DNA from 3 places in the Vreelandella sp. DA03-1M genome. Region 2 is predicted to be linked to each of the others. Evidence: predicted binding sites of a transcription regulator. Region 2 holds the regulator's gene; each other region holds the start of a gene.
The links. Region 2 encodes PhoB, which activates phosphate uptake and scavenging genes when phosphate is short. Its sites were predicted from a motif close to TGTCATANNNNTGTCANA; they were not measured.

Region 1 (3,279 bases), 440 kb from region 2:
AATGGCTGGCGTACCACCGAATGCCATTTCTCTGGAGCTTACCGAAAGCGACTTTATGCGCGATCCTGATCAAGCGGTAGAAATTACTCACACCATGCGTAAGGCGGGTTACGCACTCTCTATTGACGACTTTGGCACAGGCTACTCCTCACTCTCATACCTGAGGCGTTTCGCCGCCGACGCACTGAAGATCGATATCTCTTTTGTGCGCGAGATGCTCGATAACCATCACGACCGCACCATTGTGCAGACCATCATTGCCATGGCGAAAGCGCTAGAGATGAAAACGGTGGCAGAAGGCGTAGAGACCCGAGCGCAGGCCCGCCTGCTGGCCGACATGGGCTGTAATGAAGCCCAGGGCTACTGGTTCGGTCGACCGTTGCCAGCCAATGAGTTTGCTGCAGCGTGGTTGAACAAGTAACCACGCAATATCACCGCCAGCGTCATCGTCCTGTCATCACCTTTGGCATACCCTACGCGCCGCCAACCCGCGATGAAAGGAGTGCTCCCATGCGCCTGGCCCTATTTGATCTTGATGACACCCTCCTGGATGGAGACTGCAGCGACCGCTGGAATTTATGGATGATAGACCAAGGGTGGGTCAGCGATGCCGAGACCTTCATGGCGCGTGCCGAGCAGATGCAGCGGGCTTATCATGCGGGCAAGCTAAAGCTCGAAGAGTATCTAGCCATGACCCTGGCGCCACTGCGCGGGCGCCGGGTAACGGATGTGCAAAAAGAGGTCGAGCGGTTTGTCGCCACGCATCTCCAACCGCGTATCTTCACTCAGGCCTGGGCCTGCCTGGAAGCGCATCGCCAGGCGGGCGATACCCTGCTGCTGATTTCTGCATCTGCGCGGCATCTGGTTCAGCCCATTGCGGCTACTTTGGGGATCGAGCACGTGCTGGCGGTAGAGCTGAGCATCGAACATGGCATCAATGAAGACGCGCGCTATACCGGTGGTAGTGAAGGTATTTTTTCCTATCGCGGCGGTAAGGTGCTGCGCTTAAAACAGTGGCTGATCGAACAGCAGGTCACCCCTAGTCACACGACTTTCTACTCAGACTCCCGCAACGACCTCCCGCTGCTTCAGTACGTGGATTGCCCTGTGGCGGTTAACCCTGATCCGGTACTGGCTGAGGTAGCTAGCGTTGAAGGGTGGCGGCGCTTAGACTGGCGGGCGCCAGCGCCTGTGAGCGCTTCGTCGCCCAACGCTCTGCCAGGAAAATCGGCGCATGTCTGATGCCTACTACCTACAACTGACCGAACAGCTTCGCTCGTTAATCGACATCAACGCCACCCAGTGGGAAGGCAAACTACCCGCTGAACGGGTGCTGGCGGAACGCTTTGCCACCACTCGCGTCACCCTGCGCCAGGCGCTGGCGCAGCTGGAGGGCGAGGGGTTGATCCACCGCAGCAACCGGCGCGGGTGGTTTATTTCCCCCGCCCGCTTGGTCTATGACCCTACCCGAGACGCAGGCTTCAACGACTATGTGCGTGCCCAGGGACGACGGCCACGCACTGCTGTCCTGAAACTGGAAACCTGCTCCCATCTGCCCGCTGCACGCGCGCTGGGCCTGCCGGATGACCAGCCGTTTCACCATATTCGCCGCCGCCGCTATGTGGACGACCGCGCCGTGCTGGTGGAGTCGCTGTGGGTGGTGCCGAATTGTGCCCCGGAATTGCTCGACATCTACGCTGGGCAGTCGCTGTGGGGGCTGTTGCGGGAGCGCTGGGGGCATTACCTGGCCAACCGCTCTATCCGCATGGTGTCTGAAGCGCTATCACCAAGGGATGCCGAAGAGTTGCTGGTGGCGCCAGGCACCGCCGGGTTGAACATTAACCGCGCCATTCTGGACGATCAGCAGCGCCCCATTGAATATGACGAAGAGCATTGGCTGCACGACTCTTTGTGCATCAGCGTGGAGCTATCCGGCCAGCAATGATTGGTGCAGACATCACAACTTAAAAAATCGGTCAAACAAGCGTCATTGCACTGTCATTTAATAACGGCAAACTTCTGGTCTATACCAACCAGCCAGGAGGCCACCATCATGATGCCACGCCGTTTGTTCCCTTCCACGTTACTAGCGAGTGCCGCTGCGCTTGCTTCCACTGTCCTTGCTTCCAATGCGCTGGCCACTGAATTAACGGTGTACACCGCCGTTGAGTCGGATGACCTGCAAAAATACGCTGAACGCTTTAATGCCGCCCACCCGGATATCGAGATTAACTGGGTGCGTGATTCCACCGGGGTGATTACCGCTCGCTTGTTGGCGGAAAAAGATAATCCTCAAGCGGACGTGATCTGGGGGCTAGCCGCCACTAGCCTGCTGGTATTGGAAGAAGAGGGCATGCTGGAGCGTTACGCCCCTGAGGGCGTGGACAACCTCGACCCGAAATTTGTCGATGCCGCCTACCGGGACGGCGAAGACCCGGCATGGGTGGGCATGGACGCCTGGGTAGCGGCCATTTGCTACAACACCATTGAGGGCGAACGCCAGGGCGTGCCGATGCCGACCTCCTGGGAAGACCTGACTAAGCCTGAGTTTGAAGGCCATGTCATTATGCCCAACCCCAACTCGTCGGGTACCGGCTATCTGGATGTGGCCAGCTGGCTGCAGCTGTGGGACGAAGAGCAGGGCTGGGACTATATGGATCGCCTGCATAACAATATTTCCCGCTACACCCATTCGGGTTCCGCGCCCTGCAGCTTGGCAGCCACCGGTGAAACAGTAGTGGGCGTGTCCTTTGCCTTCCGCGGTGCGCGCCTGAAGTCCCAGGGAGCGCCTATTGAGGTCGTCTTCCCAGAAGAGGGCCTGGGCTGGGATATGGAAGCATCCGCGATTGTCGCGGGTACCGACAAGCAGGAAGCTGCGCAAACGCTCATGGATTGGTCAATCTCCCGCGAGGCCAACGAGCTGTATAACGAAGGCTATGCGGTCGTGGCTTATCCCGGTGTTGCCCAGCCCATTGAAAACTATCCCGTCGATATTACTGATCGCATGATCGACGCTGATTTCCAGTGGGCGGCAGTGAACCGCGAGCGTGTGCTGACCGAATGGCAGCGTCGCTACGACGGCAAAACCGAACAATAAGCTGTGATCAGTTGCCCCGGCTCCGGCCGGGGCTTGGAGATGTTATGCCCCCGACAATGACATCGCCGCTATCGGTATCCACAGCGGCGACCCCCCGCGCAACCACCACGCATCTCAGTATTGATGGTGTCAGCAAGCGCTTCGGCAGCTTTACCGCGCTGGATAATATTGCGCTTGAGATT
Region 2 (3,279 bases):
GTGGCAGATTTTATACAGCTGATGCGTTTGGATCGACCCATTGGCACTTGGCTGTTGATGTGGCCGACGCTTTGGGCGCTGTGGATTGCCGCTGAAGGGGTACCCGGCCGTGATGTGCTGCTGATTTTTGTGGCCGGTGTTTACGTCATGCGCGCGGCTGGCTGCGTGGTGAACGATTATGCAGATCGCCATTTCGATGGCCATGTGAAACGCACTAAGCATCGCCCGCTCGCCACCGGTCGAATCAGCGAAACCGAGGCTCAATTGCTGTTTATTGGTTTGGTGGCCGCAGCGTTTATTCTGGTGCTACTGACGAATTGGTTTACGGTGCTGCTCTCGCTGGGCGGGGTATTTCTGGCAGTTATTTACCCGTTCATGAAGCGTTATACCCATTTTCCCCAGGTGGTGCTGGGGGCGGCATTCTCATGGGCAATTCCAATGGCCTTTGGCGCCGTGCTGGGCCATGTGCCGTTGGAAGCGTGGCTGCTTTTCTGTGCAAACGTGCTATGGACGGTGGCGTACGACACGCAATACGCCATGGTCGATCGCGACGATGATTTAAAAATTGGCATTAAATCGACAGCCGTGCTGTTTGGCAACGCGGACCGCCTGATAATCGGCCTGCTTCAGGTAGCCACCCTGGGGTTGCTGGCCTGGGTAGGCTGGCGGGTCGGGTTAGGTGGGTTCTTTTGGCTAGGGCTCGCTGCAATGGCGGCGACTTTCCTGCATCAGCAGCACTTAATTCGTTATCAGGAGCGGGATCCCTGTTTCCAGGCGTTTCTGAATAATCACTGGTCGGGGCTGCTGATTTTTGCTGGTATTGCGCTAAGTTGGTGGCCTGCGGTGGGTCAGTAACTGTCATTGTCATGTAACTGTCATCAAGTCATGGTGTTATCGTCACTGACATGTCATTGAACTGTTTTTTTGGACTGTTTTCTTTGAACTGGCTTTTTTGCACACCGTGAGGCTCTGGTATGACCGCCAAAACCGTTCTGATTGTCGATGATGAATCGTCGATTCGCGAGATGATCGCGGTAGCGCTGGAAATGGCTGACTACCGTGTGCTCGAAGCAGATAACGCCCAGGATGCTCACGCCATGGTGGTTGACCACCAACCTGATTTATTGCTGCTTGACTGGATGATGCCTGGCACCAGCGGTATTGAGCTGGCTAGGCGTTTGAAGCGCGAAGAAGCCACCGCTGAGATCCCCATTATCATGCTCACCGCTAAAGGCGAAGAGGATAATAAGATCCAAGGGCTTGAAGCCGGTGCCGATGACTATATCACCAAGCCCTTTTCGCCCCGCGAATTGGTGGCACGGTTAAAAGCAGTGCTGCGCCGCGCGACACCGCGTGGCGTTGAAGATCCGATTGAGATTAATGGCCTGTTGCTTGATCCGGTTAGCCACCGGGTAAGCGCTCACGGCAAAGCGCTAGAAATGGGCCCGACCGAGTATCGTCTTCTGCAGTTTTTTATGACCCATCAAGAGCGCGCTTACACACGTAGCCAACTGCTTGACCAAGTATGGGGTGGTAATGTGTATGTCGAAGAGCGTACTGTCGATGTGCATATTCGACGCTTACGAAAAGCGCTGGGAGATGTGCATCAAAACCTGATTCAAACGGTTCGGGGTACCGGATACCGTTTCTCTGCACGGGTGTAAATGTGCGCCTATGGAGTCGTGAACTGTGGCGTCTAGCGTGGCTGGCCACACTGGGTACTTGCTTAGGCTGGTTATTGGGCTCAGCAGGGCTAGGGCTTGCGGCAGGGCTTGCTGTATGTCTGTTTTATCACTTGCGGCAGCTACGCGAACTTTATTTATGGCTAACCCTACATCCTCACGATGAGCCGCCTGCCGCTCACGGTATGTGGGGTGAATTGTTTGATCGTTTATACCGCTATCAGAAAAGCCAGCGTATAACGCAAAGTCGGCTGCGTGCTACTTTGGCCCGTATTCAAGAGTCGTCTGAAGCGATGCGTGACAGTGTGGTCATGCTCGACCGCCACGGTGATCTAGAGTGGTGGAACAGCGCTGCAACGAACATGCTAGGGCTACAAACTGCCCATGATCGTGGTCAGCACATTACCAACCTACTGCGCGAGCCAAGTTTCATCCGCTACTTCAATGCGCGGGAGTATGGCGAGCCGTTAACGCTGACATCGCCGATTGACGAGCGTCGAATCCTGCAGTATCAAATTACCCTGTACGGTGACGATGAACGGCTGGTAATGGCCCGGGATATCACGCGCTTGCACCGCCTGGAACAGATGCGGCGCGACTTTGTTGCCAACGTCTCTCACGAGCTTCGCACGCCGCTAACCGTCCTTTCCGGCTATCTGGAAACCTACAGCGATATTGCTGACCAGTTACCGCCGCGTTTGGGCAAAAGCATCAACCAGATGCAGGAACAGACGCAGCGAATGCAAAACCTGGTCAATGATCTATTGCTGCTCTCCCGGTTGGAAATCGACCAGGGGGGGAAAGATCACCAACCGTTGTCGCTAGGGCCTATGCTACAAAGCATTTGTGATGATGCGCTGGCGCTGTCGAATCAGCGTCATACCATTACTGTCGCGCTTGAAAGCGATGCACGCCTGCTGGGTAGTGAGCAGGAGATTCGTAGCGCCATCTCTAATCTCGCTTTCAATGCCGTTCGCTATACGCCAGCAGGTAGCCACATCACATTACGCTGGAAAGCTAGCGCGACTGGTGGCGGCTGTATCGATGTGGAAGACAATGGTGAAGGGATTGATCCTGTCCATATTCCCCGACTAACCGAACGTTTTTACCGTGTCGACAAAGGCCGCAGCACCGCAACTGGCGGCACTGGCTTAGGCTTGGCAATCGTCAAGCACGTACTATTACGCCACGATGCGCAATTACAGATTGAATCCCACCCGGGTAAAGGGGCGCTTTTTCGCTGCTCATTTCCCGCTTCACGTCTTGTATAGGTCTCAGTAAGCGACCTTTCGCACCATACCTGTAAAGGTGTGCAATATTGGCATGTGAGGTTGGTAAGAGTTTACTCATGTGCCATTTTTATACAGTTTTTAGGCTTGGTATTTCGATATTAACAGAGTGCTATAGCTTAACTGGTTTTAGTTAACTCATTGATTTTTATTTATTTAATTTTATTTTTTTTGTTTTTGGCATGCCCGCTGCATTGTTAAAAATAAGGAAGACGACCGCAGGAAATGCTGGCTTGTATATAAGCCCTTCTTTCTTAACCAAGCGGTAATAAACAGCGATCGGAGGTGGAATATGATGTCCAAGGATT
Region 3 (3,279 bases), 730 kb from region 2:
AGCTTGGCCATGCCTTCGGGGTCATCCTGCCAGGGGCGCTGTACCGCCAGCCACAGCTGATTATCAATGCGCGTGACGCCTTCTAATCCCCACTTCAATGCCTGTTGAGCGAGCGCCTCGGGCAGTGCAATTCCTTGGATAATCTCGCCGTCGGAACCCACATGATAAAGGGTGTTGGCAAGGCCTTTGTCGTTACCTTCGGAAGCGACCCAGAAGCCACCTTCACCATCGGTGGTAATACCTTCCATATCCAGGCCTAGCGCAGGCTCACCGTTGCGGGTCACATCCAGCGCTGCCGTAATCCGCGCCGGCGATGCTGATGGGTCGATGGTGAAGATGCGCGGCTGGGCGCTGTAGAAGCTGTCGCTAACCGCGTAGAGCATGTCATCAGCAGCGACCAAACCGGAAAGTGCGCCCCAGCCAATCAGTTCATCAGCGCCCGCCGAGGTCAGGGTGGGATAGACCGCTGGCGCAGCCTGATATTGATAAATCATGACATGGGCGCGGGGGCCGCCGTCTTTGCCCAGATCCCCTTCATTGGCGGTGGCTAACAGGCCACGGCTGGGAATCGCCACGGCGCCTTCGGGAGACAGGCCCGAGGGCAGCAGCTGGGTGAGCTGCGGTTCGGCCAGATTGCTAACGTCATAAACGCCCACCAGCGAGCCGCGCTCGGAAAGCAGGAAGACATAGGGCGTACCTTCGAACACCGCAAACTCCATCCCCTCCGGCTCGCTGCCTTTGGCATCCGAACGTTTATCGGGGTAATGACCCGCTTCAATCACCGCGCGCTCGAATGAAGTACCTGACTCGTATACCACCTCGCCGCGCTTGCTGAAGATCGTCCAGCCGCGCGCGCCGCCATCCATATCGCCTTCGTTGGCAATAGCGAAGTGGTCGTTGTCGATCCACTGCAAAGCGTCCGGCTCACGCAGGCGCTCGGCTTGCTGCTCGTTGAAAATCAGCGCACCGTCATCGCTGGCGTCAATGCCGTCCAGGTCGACAGTCCCGGCACTGAAATCCGCCACCACCTTTCCGGCGTAGTCGAGCACCACCAGGTGGTTGTTCTCCTGCACGGTAACGACGGTCTCACCCAGGGTGTTGATATCGACAAACTCCGGCTCGGGATCCTCGGGGGCGATCTCGGCGAGCCCGGTTACGTCGGCGTAGAGCAGGCTGTCGCAGTTAACCAGCCCTGCCGCATTGATCTCCACCAGTGCCACGGAACCGCCGGGCATCTGCGGTACACGTCCATCGCCCGCCTCTTCGTCGCGTTCGTTCTCAATGGCGACAGCGACAAAGTGCCCATCGGGTGCCGCAGCAGAAGCTACACTATCGGGCTGTCCGTCTAGCGGGCAGGAGGCGAGTATCTCGCCACTGGCTAAATCGACCGTGCGCAGCTCACCGGAAGGCTCGCTGTAGGAAACCGATGTATTCACTCCGACATAGGCCATATTGCCGAGCACCGATACGGCCGTAGGCTCGCCGTCCATAACGATATTACCCAGCGGTTGCGGGTTAGCCGGGTCGCTGATATCAATGCGCCCAATCGCGCCCAGCGGGCTATCGGTATACACCAGCGTCATGCCATCACCGGAGGCAGCAATGATTTCAGGCGCGGTCTCGCGTGTACGATCCTCGCCCTCGGCCATGTTATCGGGAACCGCGAAGCTGGCGATGCGGTTGAAATGTTTATCTGCCGCGCCTGCCGCTTGCGTGGCGGCCAGCACAGCAGCCAGCGCCAACAGTATTGGTCTGCGTTTGAGTATCATGATGGAGTTAATCCCTTGCTTAAGCTTCAGAAACGACTGATTAAGTTATTAAATTTGCTATGTCCGATTAACTATCCAACACCATGACGATGTCAGTCTTATGACACTCACTGGCTAAGTTAGCGCCGTTGGCTATCGGCACACCTCAGCGCTAAACGCAGGTTGCCGCGAAAATGTTAGATGGGTAAGTAGTGAAGGAACACATAGGGGAAAAGGGAAGCGGGAAAATCGATAGGTTAAAGGAGACTTTAGAACGCAAGAAGCCAGTCAGTTAGCCCTGACTGGCTGCTTTTTAGCTAGTTTTGGTTGCTAGCTTGCTTCTATACATACGCGCGATAGCGTTTTACTCGTCGCCTGCCATCTGCATTTGGCGCTGCATGTAATTCTGAATACCTACCTTGTCGATCAAACCCAGCTCTGTTTCGATGTGATCGATATGGTCTTCTTCATCAGCAAGCAGGTCACGCAGCATATCGCGAGTCACGTAATCTTTAACGCTTTCGCAATAGGTGATGGCCTCGATGTAATCGTTACGGCCGTCGTGCTCAATTTTTAGATCGCTTTCGAGCATCTCTTTGACGTTTTCGCCAATGTGCAGCTTGCCAAGGTCTTGCAGGTTGGGAATGCCTTCCAGGAATAGAATGCGCTCGATGATCTTGTCAGCGTGCTGCATCTCTTCGATGGACTCATCGTATTCCCATTTGGCGAGGGCTTTCAGCCCCCAATCTTTATACATTTTGGCGTGCAAAAAGTACTGATTGATCGCAACGAGTTCGTTGCCGAGCGCCTTATTAAGATGCTCAATAACTTTCGTATCACCTTTCATAACGTCACCTTTTCTACTGTAATGCTGATGTTTAATCTAGTTTAGACAATACGATCAAGCAGTTACGTTTGGAGAAGAGCATAGACGCAAATAGCTATACTCCCAGCGTTTCTGAGAGTATAGATAAGGTGATTAAAAGTTCAAGTAAATCATATATTTGCTAACGATAACTCTAACAATAGTGATTCGCGTCACACAGCATAAGCGAGTCCCATATCGGCTTCTTGGCGCGCTTCAAACACTGCATCACGGGTAATAGATTTGGCATAGCACGCGCACTTGCCGCACTGCGTTGCGCAGCCGGTTGCTTCACGCACTTCTCGCCAGCTGCGCGCTCCGTCGCTAACGTGCTGGCGAATATGATGGTCGGTTACTCCCTTGCACACGCAAACGTACATGGCGATACCTCATAAAAGTCATGAGGTGAATGTAAATGATTCGCATAGGTCTTTTCAAGTAGAAATGACTGCTTGTTGGTATCTATTCGTCTTAAAGAACAAACAAAGTACGATAACCTATTGACTTAGCAATGTTTTCTATCTTCATAAGGCATATCGCAAGTGACCATTATTTTTTCGGCAATACCACCGTTTGCGTGTTAGAAGCAATATCCGGCCAGCTACGCCGCTGCTTATCGAACAGTACCCATAAGTAGCCCAAACCAAATGCCAGCAGCGAGAGCCA

Region 1: the regulator PhoB is predicted to act here: its motif matches at 1,986-2,003, upstream of ACXUPB_RS19195 (putative 2-aminoethylphosphonate ABC transporter substrate-binding protein).
Region 3: the regulator PhoB is predicted to act here: its motif matches at 1,858-1,875, upstream of ACXUPB_RS02695 (esterase-like activity of phytase family protein).

Annotation. Positions count from the first base shown of each region.
Region 1 covers NZ_CM146798.1:4,105,106-4,108,384, reverse strand. Annotated here, with positions in the region: gene ACXUPB_RS19210 (bifunctional diguanylate cyclase/phosphodiesterase) at 1-421, shown strand, start outside; gene ACXUPB_RS19205 (HAD family hydrolase) at 406-1,242, shown strand; gene ACXUPB_RS19200 (UTRA domain-containing protein) at 1,235-1,945, shown strand; gene ACXUPB_RS19195 (putative 2-aminoethylphosphonate ABC transporter substrate-binding protein) at 2,054-3,097, shown strand; gene ACXUPB_RS19190 (putative 2-aminoethylphosphonate ABC transporter ATP-binding protein) at 3,142-3,279, shown strand, end outside.
Region 2 covers NZ_CM146798.1:4,546,529-4,549,807, reverse strand. Annotated here, with positions in the region: gene ubiA (4-hydroxybenzoate octaprenyltransferase) at 1-855, shown strand, start outside; gene phoB (phosphate regulon transcriptional regulator PhoB) at 975-1,664, shown strand; gene phoR (phosphate regulon sensor histidine kinase PhoR) at 1,667-2,953, shown strand; gene ACXUPB_RS21190 (hypothetical protein) at 3,264-3,279, shown strand, end outside.
Region 3 covers NZ_CM146798.1:570,993-574,271, reverse strand. Annotated here, with positions in the region: gene ACXUPB_RS02695 (esterase-like activity of phytase family protein) at 1-1,769, opposite strand, end outside; gene bfr (bacterioferritin) at 2,113-2,595, opposite strand; gene ACXUPB_RS02685 ((2Fe-2S)-binding protein) at 2,787-2,993, opposite strand; gene ACXUPB_RS02680 (RDD family protein) at 3,163-3,279, opposite strand, start outside.